One region of the Streptomyces sp. NPDC053076 genome, then DNA from elsewhere that is predicted to be linked to it. Evidence: predicted binding sites of a transcription regulator. Region 1 holds the regulator's gene; the other holds the start of a gene.
The links. The regulator HspR, encoded in region 1, represses chaperone genes until heat shock. The targets are predictions, from matches to a motif close to TTGAGNNNNNNNNNCTCAA.
Positions count from the first base shown of each region.

Region 2: a site for HspR is predicted at 4,139-4,157, ahead of lon (endopeptidase La). Genes of this name have one in related genera too.

Region 1 is NZ_JBITZL010000010.1:245,688-253,363, forward strand. Features, by position in the region: gene ACIGYR_RS33470 (helix-turn-helix transcriptional regulator) at 1-34, shown strand, start outside; gene ACIGYR_RS33475 (LuxR C-terminal-related transcriptional regulator) at 265-1,308, opposite strand; gene ACIGYR_RS33480 (sugar ABC transporter substrate-binding protein) at 1,601-2,707, opposite strand; gene ACIGYR_RS33485 (hypothetical protein) at 3,003-3,779, shown strand; gene ACIGYR_RS33490 (heat shock protein transcriptional repressor HspR) at 3,868-4,317, opposite strand; gene dnaJ (molecular chaperone DnaJ) at 4,323-5,498, opposite strand; gene grpE (nucleotide exchange factor GrpE) at 5,532-6,179, opposite strand; gene dnaK (molecular chaperone DnaK) at 6,176-7,676, opposite strand, start outside.
Region 2 is NZ_JBITZL010000004.1:481,083-488,758, reverse strand. Features, by position in the region: gene ACIGYR_RS19600 (ATP-binding protein) at 1-1,112, opposite strand, end outside; gene ACIGYR_RS19595 (response regulator transcription factor) at 1,109-1,849, opposite strand; gene ACIGYR_RS19590 (spermidine synthase) at 1,962-2,639, opposite strand; gene ACIGYR_RS19585 (rhomboid-like protein) at 2,841-3,734, shown strand; gene lon (endopeptidase La) at 4,180-6,600, shown strand; gene ACIGYR_RS19575 (serine/threonine-protein kinase) at 6,722-7,676, shown strand, end outside.

The DNA.
Region 1 (7,676 bases):
CGCCCAGTCCGGCATCCTGGACCGGGACCAGTGACGCGACGAGCGGATGAGGACGGACGGACACATCTGGCACACCGCGTCGAGGACCTGTGCGCGGCCGGACGCGAACTCTGCGAACGTGCGCCGCGGGAAGGGCAGGTACCCGCCGCCGACACGATCGACGCGCCTCGTCTCATCGACTCAGATGAACGTCCGTACCGCGCGGCTGCACATCCCCGAGCTCGCCGCCACTGCCGGCAGTGAGCCGGGCGCAGCCCGGTTGTCTCATCGGGCGCTCGGGGGTTCTTGATCCGGGCCGGTGAGCGCGGTGCCCGGCAGGGACGGGCGGTGGCCGTCCAGGCCGACCTGGGCGATGCGAACGCCCAGTTGGGTCCGGCTGGCCGCGCCCAGCGTCTCCGACAGGCGGGCGATGTGTGCCCGGCAGGTGCGCACGCTGATGCCCAGCCGTTCGGCGATCACCGCGTCCTGGTGGCCCTCGGCCAGCAGCGCGGCGATGGACTGCTCGCGGTGCGAGATGCCTTCGATGCCCGTGTCGGGGAGGGGTGCCGTCAGCGGGATGGCGAGACGCCAGAGGCGTTCGAAGACGGTCACCAGGTATTCGACCAGCGCCGGGTGGCGCAGCTCCAGGGCCATCGTGCGGTCGGTGTTCGCGGGGATGAAGGCCACCGTGCGGTCGAAGAGGATGAGCCGGTCGATGACCTCGTCCAGGGTGCGGGCCTCCACCGTGTCGCCCATCAGCTCCAGGTAGTTCAGGAGTCCCTGTCCGTGCCGGGCCACATGCGTGTACAGGTCGCGCATGCGTACGCCCCGGCCGCGCAGCGCGAGGGCCCGGTGCAGGCCCTCGGTCAGCTCGGCCTCCCGGCGGATGCCGCCGGGCTGCACGGTGAGCACCTCGGTGGTGCACGCCTCGGTCGCCTCGTCCATCGCGGCCTGGATGCGGGAGAGCCCGTCCAGGACCCGGATGGCGCTGCCCTCCGCCGGTGCCGCCAGCGCGTTCAGCTGCCGGCCCAGGCCCGCGTACCACTCGAAGGCGGCCACCGCCGAGTCCACCCGACGCTGACTGGCGCTGACCTCGTCGTGGACCCCACGCAGCAGCCGGGTCATGACCTCCTGCGGGGAGGTCGGGACCAGCCAGTCCATGTCATCGGGGTCCGGGTGCAGCAGGGCCAGTTCCAGCAGGCAGGGCACGAGCTCGGCGTCCCTGCGCGGCACTCGTCCCCGGCGCACGGCACGGGAGTACACCCGGTCCCCGGCCGCACACAGCCGGTCGGCACCGTGAGGATGCTCCTCCGCCCCGCGCCCGGCCATCGCCCATTCCACCCCCGGTGTGCTGCCACTTCCGCAGCGCAACTATGCGCGGCGCCGACCGGGTCCGCAACACGGCTCTCTCGACGAGGGCACCCGAAAGGCACCGCTGTGCCCGGGTTTCGCAAGGCTCCGCCCCGCGCATTGCACCAAGCTGAAGGTGGTGGTGCCGATGTCGCCTCGGCACCGCCGGTGTCACTTCCCCGGGTGCCACCGGCACCCGGAGCGGCCCCGGCCGGGGTTCCCCCGCCCCGGCCCGGGCCGTGTGATCACGCCAGGGGGCGCGGTGCCGTGCCTACTTGAGACCGATCGCCGCGCAGGCCGCCTTGTACTTGGCGGTGCAGATGTCGTCGACCGAGTAGATGCCGTCGGCGACGACCGTGTCCTTGACGGTGTTCTTGGTGAGCGCGCTCACCTGGACCAGCTTGGACGGGATGTCCTTGAGGGTGGGGCTGTCCACCCGGTCCTGGGTGAGGGCGTCGAACTGGATGTCCTTGCCCTGGATCTTGGTGACGGCCATCTGCGCGGCGGCCTCGGCCTCGTCCGGGTAGGACTTGTAGACGCTCATGTACTGCTCGCCGTCCACGACCCGCTGCACCGCGTCCAGTTCGGCGTCCTGGCCGGTGATCGGGGGCAGCTGGGTGACGCCGGCCGCCTTCAGGGCCTTGATGATGCCGCCGGCCATGCCGTCGTTGGCGGAGTAGACGCCGGCGATGTTGCTCTTGCCGATCTCCGCGATCGCCTCGGCCATGTGGGCCTCGGCGTTCTCCGGCTTCCAGCCCGTGGTGTCGTAGCTCTTGGCGATCGTCACCTTGCCGTTCAGTTCGGAGAGCGCGCCCTCCTTGAACTGCTTGGCGTTCGGGTCGGTGGGCGAGCCGTTCACCATGACGATCTTGTCGGAGGTGTCGACGCCCGGCCCGAGGGCGTCCAGCAGGGTGCGGCCCTGCACCTCCCCGACGAGTTCGTTGTCGAAGGAGATGTAGGCGTCGATCGGCCCCTCGGCGAGACGGTCGTAGGCGATGACCGGAATGCCCGCGTCCTTGGCCTTCTGCACCCCGTCGGCGACGGCGCGCGCGTCCACCGCGTCGAGCAGGATGACGTCGACCTTGCTGTCGATCATGTTCTGCAGCTGCTCGGCCTGCCGGGCGGCGCTCGCGTCGGCGTTGGCGTACTCGACCTTGCCCTGCTTCTTGGTGAGTTCGGCCACCTTGCGCTTGATGATGGGGTAGTCGAACTTGTCGTAGCGGGAGTTCGCCTTCTCGGGCAGCAACAGGCCCACGGTGACGTCGTTGCCCTTGGTCGGGCTCGCGCTCGCGCCGTCCCCCGTCGCGTTCAGCACGCCGCAGCCGGCGAGCGAGAGGGTCATCGTGGACACGGCCACGGATATGGCGATACGACGCATTCGAGGGCTCACTTCAGGTGCGTTCCGGACGTGGGTGCTGCAATACGACCCAGGTGTCTGAAAAGACAACGCGGGTGCCGCACCCGGCGTCAAGAAGAATCACTTAACGAGTGCGCAACACCACGCTCAGCTGCATCTGTGGAGGTCACGCGAAACCACCTTCAAAGGCCCTTTACGGTCTGTACATCCAAAGGGAGTTCACGGGTCGGCAAAGATCCGTACAACCCACGCGGTTCCCCACGAGTCGTGATCACCGGCGGCCCCGAGCCGCACTCCGACTCGATCAGGGGAACGAATGAACCCAGCCAGACGTACGACCGCCACGGCCGTCGTGCTCGCCGCCTCCGGCGCCCTGCTGAGCGTGGTCGCCCCGCCCGCTTCCGCCGCCGCGAACTGCGCCTCACCCGTCTATAAGCGGGAGTTCTTCGCGAACACCTCTTTCTCGGGCACACCGAAGAGGACGGACTGCGACAGCGCGGTCAGCGAGCAGTGGGGTACCGGCGCCCCGGCCACGGGCCTGCGGTACTACACGGTCCACCGGGGCGAGCTGGTCGGCGACGAGGACGAGCAGGTCTGCTACGGCACCGCCACGGAGTACGTCTCCCCCTCGCAGACCTCCTACGCCTACACCACGCTCCCCGACGGCGGCCACGTCTGCTTCTTCGTCGACGCCGTCGACGAAGAGGGGAACTCCGCGATCAGGTGGAACGGCCCCGCCGAAGCCGTGACCGCGACCGAGCTGGACATGACGCCGGCCGTGGCCACACCGGAGGGTTCGCCGCTCGCACTGGAGGCGACCCCCGCGGCGGGGACCGAGGGGAACCGGCTGACCTGGACCGGACTCGGCGCGGGCGACGGGGAGTCCGCGGAGCCGGCCCAGGGCTTCCGCCTCTACCGGTGGAACCCGGCCGCCTCCGCGTACGAGAAGATCGCCGAGCTGGACGCCGGAGCCTTCGAGTACCTGGACACCGGTGCCGGGCGTGGCACGACGTCCTACTACTGGGTGACCGGTGTGAAGGCGGACGGCAGCGAGACGCTGCCCGCGGGCGACTGGGCGGTCACCGCGCCGTGACACACCAAGGGGCCGGAAGACTCTCCGTCTCCCGGCCCCTGGCATACGCGGGTGCGCGTCACCCCTGCGGCATGCGCGCGGGTGCGCGTCAGTCCTGCTGCTGCCGCTTGGGCCGCCACACCACCAGCGCGCTGGTCTGCTGGACCTCCTGGTACGGGACCAGGTCGCGCCGGTAGGAGGCGTGCACCGCGGCCTCGCGCTGCCGGATCGCCGCCGCGGCGCCGTCCAGGGCCGCCTCCATCTCCGCGACCCGGGACTGGAGCGCGGCGACCTGGTTCTCCAGTTCGATGATTCGCTTGATGCCGGCCAGGTTGATGCCCTCGTCCTGCGACAACTGCTGCACCTGGCGGAGCAGTTCGATGTCACGGGCCGAGTAGCGGCGGCCCCGGCCCGCGGTGCGGTCCGGGGAGACCAGGCCCAGGCGGTCGTACTGGCGCAGCGTCTGCGGGTGGAGTCCGGAGAGCTGGGCAGCCACCGAGATGACGTAGACCGGGGTCTCCTCGGTCAGTTCATACGGATTACGCCGACGGCCGTCCATCACTCTCAGGCTCCCTTCGCGGCCTCGAACAGCTCCGCCCGCGGGTCCTCGCCCGCGGTCGCCTCGCGATACGCCTCCAGCGCGTCACGAGCCTTCCCCGACAGGTCCGCGGGAACACGCACCTCGACGGTGACCAGCAGATCGCCGCGGGTGCCGTCCTTGCGGACCGCGCCCTTGCCCCGCGCCCGCATCGTACGGCCGTTCGGGGTACCGGGCGGCAGCTTGAGGGTGACGGCCGGGCCGCCGAGGGTCGGCACCCGCACCTCGCCGCCGAGGGCCGCCTCGGCGAACGTCACCGGCACGGTGACGGTGAGGTTGTCGTCCTTGCGCCCGAACACCGGGTGCTCCCCGACGTGGACGACCACGTACAGGTCTCCCGCCGGGCCGCCCCGCTCGCCGGGCGCGCCCTTGCCACGCAGCCGGATGCGCTGGCCGTCGGTCACCCCCGCGGGGATGCGGACCTGCATGGTCCGCGACGACTTGGCGCGCCCGCTGCCCTTGCAGTCCGGGCAGGGCTGCTCGGCGATCAGACCGCGGCCCTTGCAGTCGGGGCAGGGGTCGGTGAGCGAGAAACCGCCGCCGGAGCCCCGCGCGACCTGTCCGGTGCCGACGCAGGTCGGGCACACGCGTGGCGTGCCGTTCTTGTCGCCGGTGCCCGAACATGCCTTGCAGGGCGCCTGGGAGGACATCCTGAGGGGCACCGTGGCGCCCTCGATGGCCTCCGTGAAGCTCAGCGTGACCTCGGACTCGATGTCCTGGCCGCGCCGGGGCTGGGTACGCGGGCCCGTGGCGCCGCCGCGGTTGAACAGGCCCCCGAAGACGTCACCGAGGCCGCCGCCGAAGCCGCCGCCCTGGGCACCGCCGCCGGCTCCTCCGAAGAGGTCGCCCAGGTCGAAGTTGAAGGAGCCGCCGGCCGCGCCCGGTCCGGGGCGGAAGCCGCCGTTGCCGAACAGCGCGCGCGCCTCGTCGTACTCCTTGCGCTTCTTGGGGTCGCCGAGGATGTCGTTGGCCTCGGAGATCTCCTTGAAGCGCTCCTCGGCCTTGACGTTGCCCTTGTTGGCGTCCGGGTGGAACTCGCGGGCGAGTTTCCGGTACGCCTTCTTGATCTCGGCCTCGGTGGCGTCCTTGGGGACGCCGAGGACCTTGTAGTAGTCCTTCTCGATGAAGTCCTTGGTGCTCATCCTCGACGCCCCTCCTTCCGCTCCGTGTCTACGTCAGCCCTCCTCAGGGCCGTTGTCCTTCTCGTCGCCGGCCTCGGAGTCCTCCTCGGCCTTGACCGCCTGCGCACCGGGCTGCGGCTCGGCGACGGCCACCCGCGCGGGGCGGATGGTGCGCTCGCCGATTCGATACCCGGGCTGAAGGATCGCCACGCAGGTCGTCTCGGTGACGTCCGGCGCGTAACTGTGCATCAGGGCCTCGTGGATGGTCGGGTCGAAGGGCTCGCCCTCCTTGCCGAACTGCTGCAGGCCCATCTTGGCCGCGACCGTCTCCAGCGACTCGGCCACCGACTTGAAGCCGCCGACCAGTTCGCCGTGTTCCCGTGCGCGGCCGATGTCGTCGAGCGTGGGGAGGAGTTCGGTCAGGAGGTTCGCGATGGCGATCTCCCGGACCGCTACCCGGTCCCGCTCGACGCGGCGGCGGTAGTTCTGGTACTCGGCCTGGAGGCGCTGGAGGTCCGCCGTGCGCTCACCGAGCGCCGTGCGCACCTGGTCCAGCTGGGCGACCAGCCCGGCACTTTCGTTCGCGTCCCCGGCCGGGGCCGCCGCCTCCTCGGAGGAGGCGGCCTTCGGCTCGGCGTCGTCGGAGGTGGCGCCGGAGGGGACGTCGGGCTTCTCCTCGAAGCCCGGGGTCTCCTCCGTCACGCGGCACCGTCCTTGCGCTCGTCGTCCACGATCTCGGCGTCGACGACGTCGTCGTCGGCCTTGGCCTCGCCGGCACCGGCGTCACCGGCACCGCCCGCGGCCTGCGCGCCCTGGGCGTCGGCGTACATGGCCTGGCCCAGCTTCTGCGAGACGGCGGCGACCTTCTCGGTGGCGGTGCGGATCTCGGCGGTGTCCTCGCCCTTGAGGGCTTCCTTCAGCTCGCCGACCGCGGCCTCGACCTCGGTCTTGATCTCGCCGGGGACCTTGTCCTCGTTGTCCTTGAGGAACTTCTCGGTCTGGTAGACGAGCTGCTCGCCCTGGTTGCGGGTCTCGGCGGCCTCGCGGCGGGCGTGGTCCTCCTCCGCGTACTTCTCGGCCTCCTGGCGCATCCGGTCGACCTCGTCCTTCGGCAGCGAGGAGCCGCCGGTGACGGTCATCTTCTGCTCCTTGCCCGTGCCCAGGTCCTTGGCGGTCACGTGCATGATGCCGTTGGCGTCGATGTCGAAGGCGACCTCGATCTGCGGGACGCCACGCGGGGCCGGCGGCAGACCGGTCAGCTCGAACATACCGAGCTTCTTGTTGTACGCCGCGATCTCGCGCTCGCCCTGGTAGACCTGGATCTGCACCGACGGCTGGTTGTCCTCGGCCGTCGTGAAGATCTCGGACCGCTTGGTCGGGATCGTGGTGTTGCGCTCGATCAGCTTGGTCATGATGCCGCCCTTGGTCTCGATACCGAGGGACAGCGGGGTGACGTCGAGCAGCAGGACGTCCTTGACCTCACCCTTGAGGACACCGGCCTGGAGCGCGGCGCCGATGGCGACGACCTCGTCCGGGTTGACGCCCTTGTTGGCCTCGTTGCCGCCGGTCAGCTCCTTGACGAGCTCGGCGACGGCGGGCATGCGGGTGGAGCCGCCGACGAGGACGACGTGGTCGATCTCGCTGAGGGCGATACCGGCGTCCTTGATGACGTTGTGGAACGGCGTCTTGCAGCGCTCCAGCAGGTCGGCCGTCAGCTGCTGGAACTGAGCCCGGGTGAGCTTCTCGTCCAGGTGCAGCGGGCCCTCGGCGGACGCGGTGATGTAGGGCAGGTTGATCGAGGTCTCCGTGGAGGAGGACAGCTCGATCTTGGCCTTCTCGGCGGCCTCGCGCAGGCGCTGGAGGGCCATCTTGTCCTTGGACAGGTCCACGCCGTGACCGGACTGGAACTGCTTGACCAGGTAGTCGACGACGCGCTGGTCCCAGTCGTCACCACCGAGGTGGTTGTCGCCGTTGGTGGCCTTCACCTCGACGACGCCGTCGCCGATCTCCAGGAGGGACACGTCGAAGGTGCCGCCACCGAGGTCGAAGACGAGGATCGTCTGGTCGTCCTTGTCGAGGCCGTACGCCAGCGCGGCGGCGGTGGGCTCGTTGACGATGCGCAGGACGTTCAGGCCCGCGATCTCGCCGGCCTCCTTGGTCGCCTGACGCTCGGAGTCGTTGAAGTAGGCCGGGACGGTG
Region 2 (7,676 bases), on a different contig from region 1:
GAAGTCAGGCCCGGAAGAGTGACGATGATCCGACAGCCCCGCTCGGATTCGGCCACACCGATCCGGCCGCCGTGCAGATCCACGGCCCACCGGGCGATGGCCAGCCCCAGCCCGGTACCGCCGTCGCTGCCCGGGCCGTGCGGCCGGGTCACCGCCCCGCGGTTGAACCGCTCGAACACCCGGTGCCACTCCGACCGGGGGATGCCGGGCCCCTCGTCCAGGACCTCCAGCTGGAGCGACTCCGGCTGCGACCCGCGCCGTGCCTTCAGCGTCACCCGGCCGTGCGGCGGGCTGTGCTTGACCGCGTTGTCGACCAGGTTGGCGACGACCTGGTGGATGCGCTCGGGGTCCGCGTGCGCGGTCAGCTCCGGCGGTGAGACGTCGAGGTGCAGGTGGACGTCGGTGCGGGTGTGGCTGCCCGAGCCGGAGGCGATGCCCGCGCGCGCCGAGGCGACCATGTTGGCCTCCTTCAGCACACCGGACAGGTACGGCCACACCTCGAAGCGCCGCGTCTTCAGCGGCACGACGCCGTTGTCGAGGCGGGAGAGGTCCAGCAGGGTCTCCACCAGGCGGCCCAGCCGTTCGGTCTGCTTCAGGGCCGTCCGCATGGTCTCCGGGTCGGCCTCGGTGACCCCGTCGACGATGTTCTCCAGCACCGCCCGCAGGCCCGCGATAGGAGTGCGCAGCTCGTGCGAGACGTTCGCCACCAGCTCCTTGCGCTGGCTGTCCTGGGCCTCCAGTTCGTCGGCCATGACGTTGATCGTCTGGGCCAGGTCGCCGAGTTCGTCCCGGCGGTTCTCCTTCACCCGGCGCGTGTAGTCGCCCTGCGAGATGGAGCGGGCCACCGCGTTCATCTCGTCCAGCGGCATGGTGAGCGAGTGGGCCACGAACTGCGTGATCAGCAGCGTGGCGATCATCGAGAAGACCGTGATGAAGCGCAGCTCCGTCTTGGTGTGCACCGCGACGATCGACAGACCGGTGGTGATCAGCACCGCGATGACGACCAGAGCACCCAGCTTGGTCTTGATCGAGAACGGGCGAACGCCGCCCCAGGGTTCCTCGCCGAGGGTCCCGGGGCTCCTCCGTGCGGCCTGGCGCCCGCCGCCGCTCATGGGGTCGGTGTCTCCAGCGCGTAGCCCACGCCGTGCACGGTGCGGATCCGCTCGGCACCGATCTTCCGGCGCAGCGCCTTGATGTGGCTGTCGACCGTGCGGGTGCCGGAGGCGTCCGCCCAGTCCCACACCTCGGCCAGCAGCTGCTCCCGGGAGAGCACCGCGCGCGGGGTGTTCGCCAGGCACACCAGCAGATCGAACTCGGTGGGCGTCAGGTGGACGTCCTCGGACTTCACCCGCACCCTGCGCTGCGCGTGGTCGATCTCCAGCTCGCCCAGCCGCAGGATGCCGGAGCGGGGCGTGGTGGCGGCCAGCGCGGCCCGCTCCACCCGACGCAGCAGCACATGCACGCGTGCCGCCAGCTCCCGCATGGAGAACGGCTTGGTCATGTAGTCGTCGGCGCCGACGCCGAGCCCGACCAGCATGTCCGTCTCGTCGTCCCGCGCGGTGAGCATCAGCACCGGCACCGGCCGCTGCGCCTGCACCCGCCGGCAGACCTCGAGCCCGTCGAAGCCGGGCAGCATGATGTCGAGGATCAGCAGGTCGGGCTGCCATGCCTCGGCCGTGTCGACCGCGGCCGGACCGTCGGCCGCCGTTTGCACCAGAAATCCCTCGGCGCGGAGCCGGGCCGCGATGGCGTCGAGGATCGTCGTGTCGTCCTCGACGACCAGCACCCGGCGCTGCGCGCCCGGGGTGGTCGTCGCCGCGCCGCTCTGGGAGGTGTGTGTCTGCTCCATCGCCCGCCCCTGTTGTTGCTTTCCGGAATCCGTGGGGTGATCCCATGTCTGCGTTTGACGCTTGAATGATCCGCGCCAGGGCAGCACATTACGGGGACTCACCGCGCTGTCGCTATCCAGGTCGGACGGCGAGGTGGACGGCGTCCGGAACGCCCCGGGCAACGGGCACCTCTTCGGTACGCACCTGTCGGAACCCGGCATTCCGCAAGGTTCCTTCAAAATCCGGAGAGGGTTGCGCCGACCACACCGTGAGCACCCCGCCGGGCCTCAACACCCGCGCGCAGGCCGCGAGTCCGGCCGGCGAGTAGAGACTGTCGTTGGCTGCCGTGACGGTCCAGTCGGGCCCATTGTCGATGTCGAGACACAGCGCGTCGAACGTGTCCGATGTCTCATTGACGTAAGCCACGAGATCCGCTTCCACGATCTCGGTGCGCGGGTCGGCGAGTGCGCCGGCGGACACCTCGGCCAGCGGCCCGTCCCGGTGCCAGCCGATGACGGCCGGCTCCCGTTCCACCACGGTGATCCGCCCCCACCGGGGGTCGGCCGCGGCGTGCGCGAGCGAGAACCCCACACCGAGCCCGCCGATCAGCACCTTCGGCGCCGGCCGCCCGTCCAGCGCGTCCCGGGCGGCGTCCACCAGCAGCCGCTCCGAGCGGCCGTCGGAGGTGTCCATCAGGAAACAGCCGTTGACGATGATCTGCAGCAGCGCGCCGTGCCTGCGCAGCACCACCTCGCCGTAGGGGCCGTCGCACCGGTCAAGGACCACGGGAGTGTCGTGCAGGGCAGTCATGGACACATCCTGCTTGAACGCGGCCCGCCATTCACGGGAATTACGCATGACGCCCACGGACGAGTGGCCCGGGCGAGGACCCGGACCCGGACGCGGGCAGGGGGCGAGGGGTTGCTGTGAATCCGCTCTCGCGTGGCGTCGGTCATAGACAGCGGCATGCCGAACACGAAGGGTGGGGCGCGACGGAAGGAGCGCCTCACCGTGGAACGGATCACGCCGGGCCCTGCGACGGACGCGTCCCCGCCCGCCCTGGGCACGCCTCTTCCGGACGGCACGGCCGCCGTCCCACCGCCGGCCGGCCTGCTGGACGGCATGCCACGCCAGCGCGGCACCGCCCCCGCGTCCCCCCTGGGGCCCGGGCCCGCCGCGGCCCGCGCGCCCGGTCCGGTGCCTGCGGCCGCACCGCTTCTCCGTCCGGCCGCACCGCTTCTCCGTACGGCTCAACGGGTGTGGCGGCTGCTGCCCACTCCGGCCGGCACGCCGTTCACCTTCGGCTACGCGGTCGTCCTCGCCGTCACCTCCCTGGTCGCGGCCCAGGCGGATCCCGGTTGGGTGCACGCCCTCCACCAGGGCTCCAGCACGGACGTGGTCCACCTGGCGAGCGCTCCCATGCCGGTGCTGCTGGCGAGCGCGCTGTGGATCGCGGGCGGGATCCTCTCGCCGTACGCGCTCGCGTTCGTGCTGGTGCTCACCGCGCTGGAACGGCGGACGGGCGGGGTACGGGCAGCCTGTGTCTTCCTGGCCGGCCATGTCCTGGCCACCCTGGCCACCGAGGTCCCGGTGGGCCTGGCGGTCCTGTTCGGGCACCTGCCGCCGACCTCGCTGCACCGCCTCGACTACGGCATCAGCTTCGGCGTCGCCGCCACCGCCGGCGCCCTGGCCGGGCTGCTCACCCCGTGGCTGCGCTGGCCCCTGCTGGCCCTGACGGGCGGCCTGCTCCTGAACGACCTGATCGCCTTCCAGGACCCGATGACCAACTGGGGTCATCTCATCGCCCTCGCGACCGGCGTGGCCGGCTGGCCGCTGCTGCGACGCGGGCGGCGGAACGCCCCCGCGCTTCCGGCCGCCGTGGGGAAACCGGCGCACGCCGCGTAGGGATCTCGCGGCCGGGTGCTGCCGACGGCCACTGCCGGCGAGCGCTGCCGGCGGCCGGTGCACCACGACCGGGGGCGCGATCCGGGAAGCAGTTGCGCACCTCTGCTTGTTCTCCGTCTTGGGCCGGGGGGCGCCTCCGGGTCGGCGGTGTCTCCGGGCCCTGCGGGGTGTCTCCGGGCCCTGCCGGGTGTCTCCGGGCCCTGCGGTGACTCCGGGCCTTGCGGTGTCTCCGGGTCGGTAGCGGTGCGGCCGTGCCGGGCCGGGCCGGGCGGGGCGGCGCGGGGCCTCGGGTCAGGAGGTGCCTTCGCGTCCGAGCCTGCCGGGTATGGGCCCTTCGACCTGCGGGAATCGGGTGATCGCTGACAGCGAACACGCTGCCGGGAACATCGCGGGCAGCCAAAACATTGAGTCGGCATAGCTCAAGTTGACTGCCTAAGGGGAGATCATGGCTGCTGAGTCCACGGCGTTCACGCTCGTCCTGCCCGTGCTGCCGCTCGACGACGAGGTCGTGCTGCCCGGGATGGTGGTTCCGCTGGACCTGAGCGACGCCGAGGTGCGGGCCGCGGTGGAGGCCGCACAGGCCGCCGCCCGGTCGGCGCCCGGGAAGCCCAAGGTGCTGCTGGTGCCGCGCATCGACGGTACGTACGCCAAGACCGGCGTCCTCGGCACGGTCGAGCAGGTCGGCCGGCTGGCCGACGGCGACCCGGGGGCCCTGATCCGCGGCCGGAGCCGGGTGCGCATCGGCGCCGGCACCACCGGCCCGGGGGCCGCGCTCTGGGTCGAGGGCGCCCGCGTCGAGGAGAACGTTCCGGAACCGCTGCCGGGCCAGGCCGCGGAACTGGTCAAGGAGTACAAGGCGCTCGCCACCGCCTGGCTGAAGAAGCGCGGCGCCTGGCAGGTCGTGGACCGTGTCCAGGCCATCGACGACGTCTCGGCGCTGGGCGACAACTCCGGCTACTCACCGTTCCTGACCACCGAGCAGAAGGTCGAACTGCTGGAGACCGCCGACCCGGTGGCCCGTCTCCGGCTCGCCACGCAGCAGCTGCGCGACCACCTCGCCGAACAGGACGTGGCCGAGACCATCGCCAAGGACGTCCAGGAGGGCGTCGACAAGCAGCAGCGTGAGTTCCTGCTGCGCCGGCAGCTGGAGGCGGTCCGCAAGGAGCTGCGTGAGCTGAACGGCCAGGAGGAGGGCGAGGAGTCCGACGACTACCGCGCCCGGGTGGAGGCCGCGGACCTGCCCGAGAAGGTCCGCGAGGCCGCCCTGAAGGAGGTCGACAAGCTGGAGCGCGCCTCCGACCAGTCGCCCGAGGGCTCCTGGATCCGCACCTGGCTGGACACCGTCCTGGAGATGCCGTGGAACGAGCGGACCGAGGACGCCTACGACATCCAGGGCGCGAAGGCGGTGCTCGACGCCGAGCACGCCGGCCTGGAGGACGTGAAGGAGCGCATCACCGAGTACCTGGCCGTGCGCAAGCGGCGCAACGACCGTGGTCTCGGGGTCATCGGCGGGCGGCGCGGCGGTGCCGTGCTCGCGCTCGTCGGCCCGCCCGGCGTCGGCAAGACGAGCCTCGGGGAGTCGGTCGCGCACGCCATGGGCCGCAAGTTCGTCCGCGTCGCGCTCGGCGGCGTCCGCGACGAGGCCGAGGTCCGCGGTCACCGCCGTACGTACGTGGGCGCGCTGCCCGGCCGGGTCGTGCGGGCCATCAAGGAGGCCGGGTCGATGAACCCGGTGGTCCTGCTGGACGAGATCGACAAGGTCGGCTCCGACTTCCGCGGCGACCCGGCCGCGGCCCTGCTCGAAGTCCTGGACCCGGCCCAGAACCACACCTTCCGGGACCACTACCTGGAGGTCGAGCTGGACCTGTCCGACGTGGTCTTCCTCGCCACGGCCAACGTTCTGGAGGCCATCCCGGAGGCGCTCGCCGACCGGATGGAGATCGTCCGCCTGGACGGCTACACCGAGGACGAGAAGGTCGTCATCGCCCGGGACCACCTGCTCCCGCGCCAGCTGGAGCGGGCCGGCCTGGACAAGGCCGAGGTCACGATCGACGAGGGCGCGCTGCGCAGGCTCGCCGGGGAGTACACCCGCGAGGCGGGCGTACGGACCCTGGAGCGGTCCATCGCGCGGCTGCTGCGCAAGGTCGCCGCCCGGCACGAACTGGGCGAGCAGGAACTGCCGTTCACCGTGGGGAGCGAGGATCTGCGCGGTCTGATCGGGCGCCCGCACCACGTGCCCGAGTCCGCCCAGGACCCGGCCGAGCGCCGTACGGCCGTGCCCGGTGTGGCGACCGGTCTCGCGGTCACCGGTGCCGGCGGCGACGTGCTCTTCGTGGAGGCGTCCCTGGCCGACCCCGAGACGGGAGCGGCGGGTCTGACCCTGACCGGCCAGCTCGGTGACGTGATGAAGGAGTCGGCGCAGATCGCGCTCAGCTTCCTGCGCAGCCACGGTGCCGAACTGGAGCTGCCGGTGGCCGACCTGAAGGACCGGGGTGTGCACATCCACTTCCCGGCGGGCGCGGTGCCGAAGGACGGCCCGAGCGCGGGCGTCACGATGACCACGGCCCTCGCCTCGCTGCTCTCCGGCCGCCTGGTCCGCACGGACGTCGCCATGACCGGCGAGGTCTCGCTGACCGGCCGGGTGCTGCCCATCGGCGGCGTGAAGCAGAAGCTGCTCGCCGCGCACCGCGCCGGGGTGACCACCGTGATCATCCCCAAGCGCAACGAGCCCGACCTGGACGACGTCCCGGCCGAGGTGCTGGACAAGCTCGACGTCCACGCCGTGACCGACGTCCGTCAGGTCCTGGAGCTGGCGCTCGCGCCCGCCACGAACGGCGCGGCGCCGGAGGTTCCCGTGGCGGCGTGACGGACGCCGCGGGATGAGTGAGGGCCCGGGTTCCGTGAGGGAGGCCCGGGCCTTCGCCAGGTCGCGCGCCCGCCCGGCCGTGGCCGGGCGCGCCGGTGGATCAACTCGGTAGAATTCGGGCGTGAGCGGGCAGGACGGCCGGCCCTCCGGTCTGATCGGGACGGAGATCGCGGGCTACCGGGTCGAGCGCGAACTCGGCCGCGGTGGCATGGCCGTCGTCTACTGCGCCAAGGACCTGCGCCTCGGCCGGACGGTCGCCCTCAAGCTGCTCGCCCCCGAGTACACGCGCAACGACGCCTTCCGCCGGCGCTTCGCCCAGGAGTCGCGGGTGGCCGCCGCCATCGACCACCCCAACATCGTGCCCGTCTTCGAGGCCGGCGAGGCCGACGGGATCCTGTACATCGCCATGTGCTTCGTCTCCGGCCTCGACCTGCGCGGTCTGCTCGACCGCGAGGGCCCGCTCCCGGTGCCGGCCGCGCTGCGCATCGCCGCCCAGCTCGCCTCGGCGCTCGACGCCGCCCATGCGCGCGACCTGGTGCACCGGGACGTCAAGCCCGGCAACGTGCTGGTCGCGAAGGGCGTCGACAGTGACCACCCCGAGCACGTCTACCTCACCGACTTCGGGCTGGCGAAGAAGTCCCTGTCGCTCACCGGGTTCACGTCGGCGGGAGAGTTCGTCGGCACGCTGGACTACGTGGCGCCCGAGCGGATCGCCGGGCGCCCGGTGGACGGCCGGTCCGACCAGTACAGCCTCGCCTGCGTGGTCCACGAGATCCTCGCCGGAGCCCCGCCCTTCCGGCGGACGGACCACCTGGATCTGCTCTGGGCCCATCAGTACGATCCGCCGCCCGCGCTGAGCGAGGAGCGGCCGGACATCCCGGGCGAGGCCGACGCGGTCCTGCACCGGGCCCTGGCGAAGATCCCCGACGACCGCTACGACACGTGCCTGGAGTTCGTGGCGGCGTTGCGGGGCGCCGTCGGCGAGGTCGGCCCGCGCGGCCGTACGCCGACGCTGGTGGACCTGAGGGTGGCCGCCGCGCGCGTGGACCCGGGGGTGGGCCGGGGTGCCGGCTGCG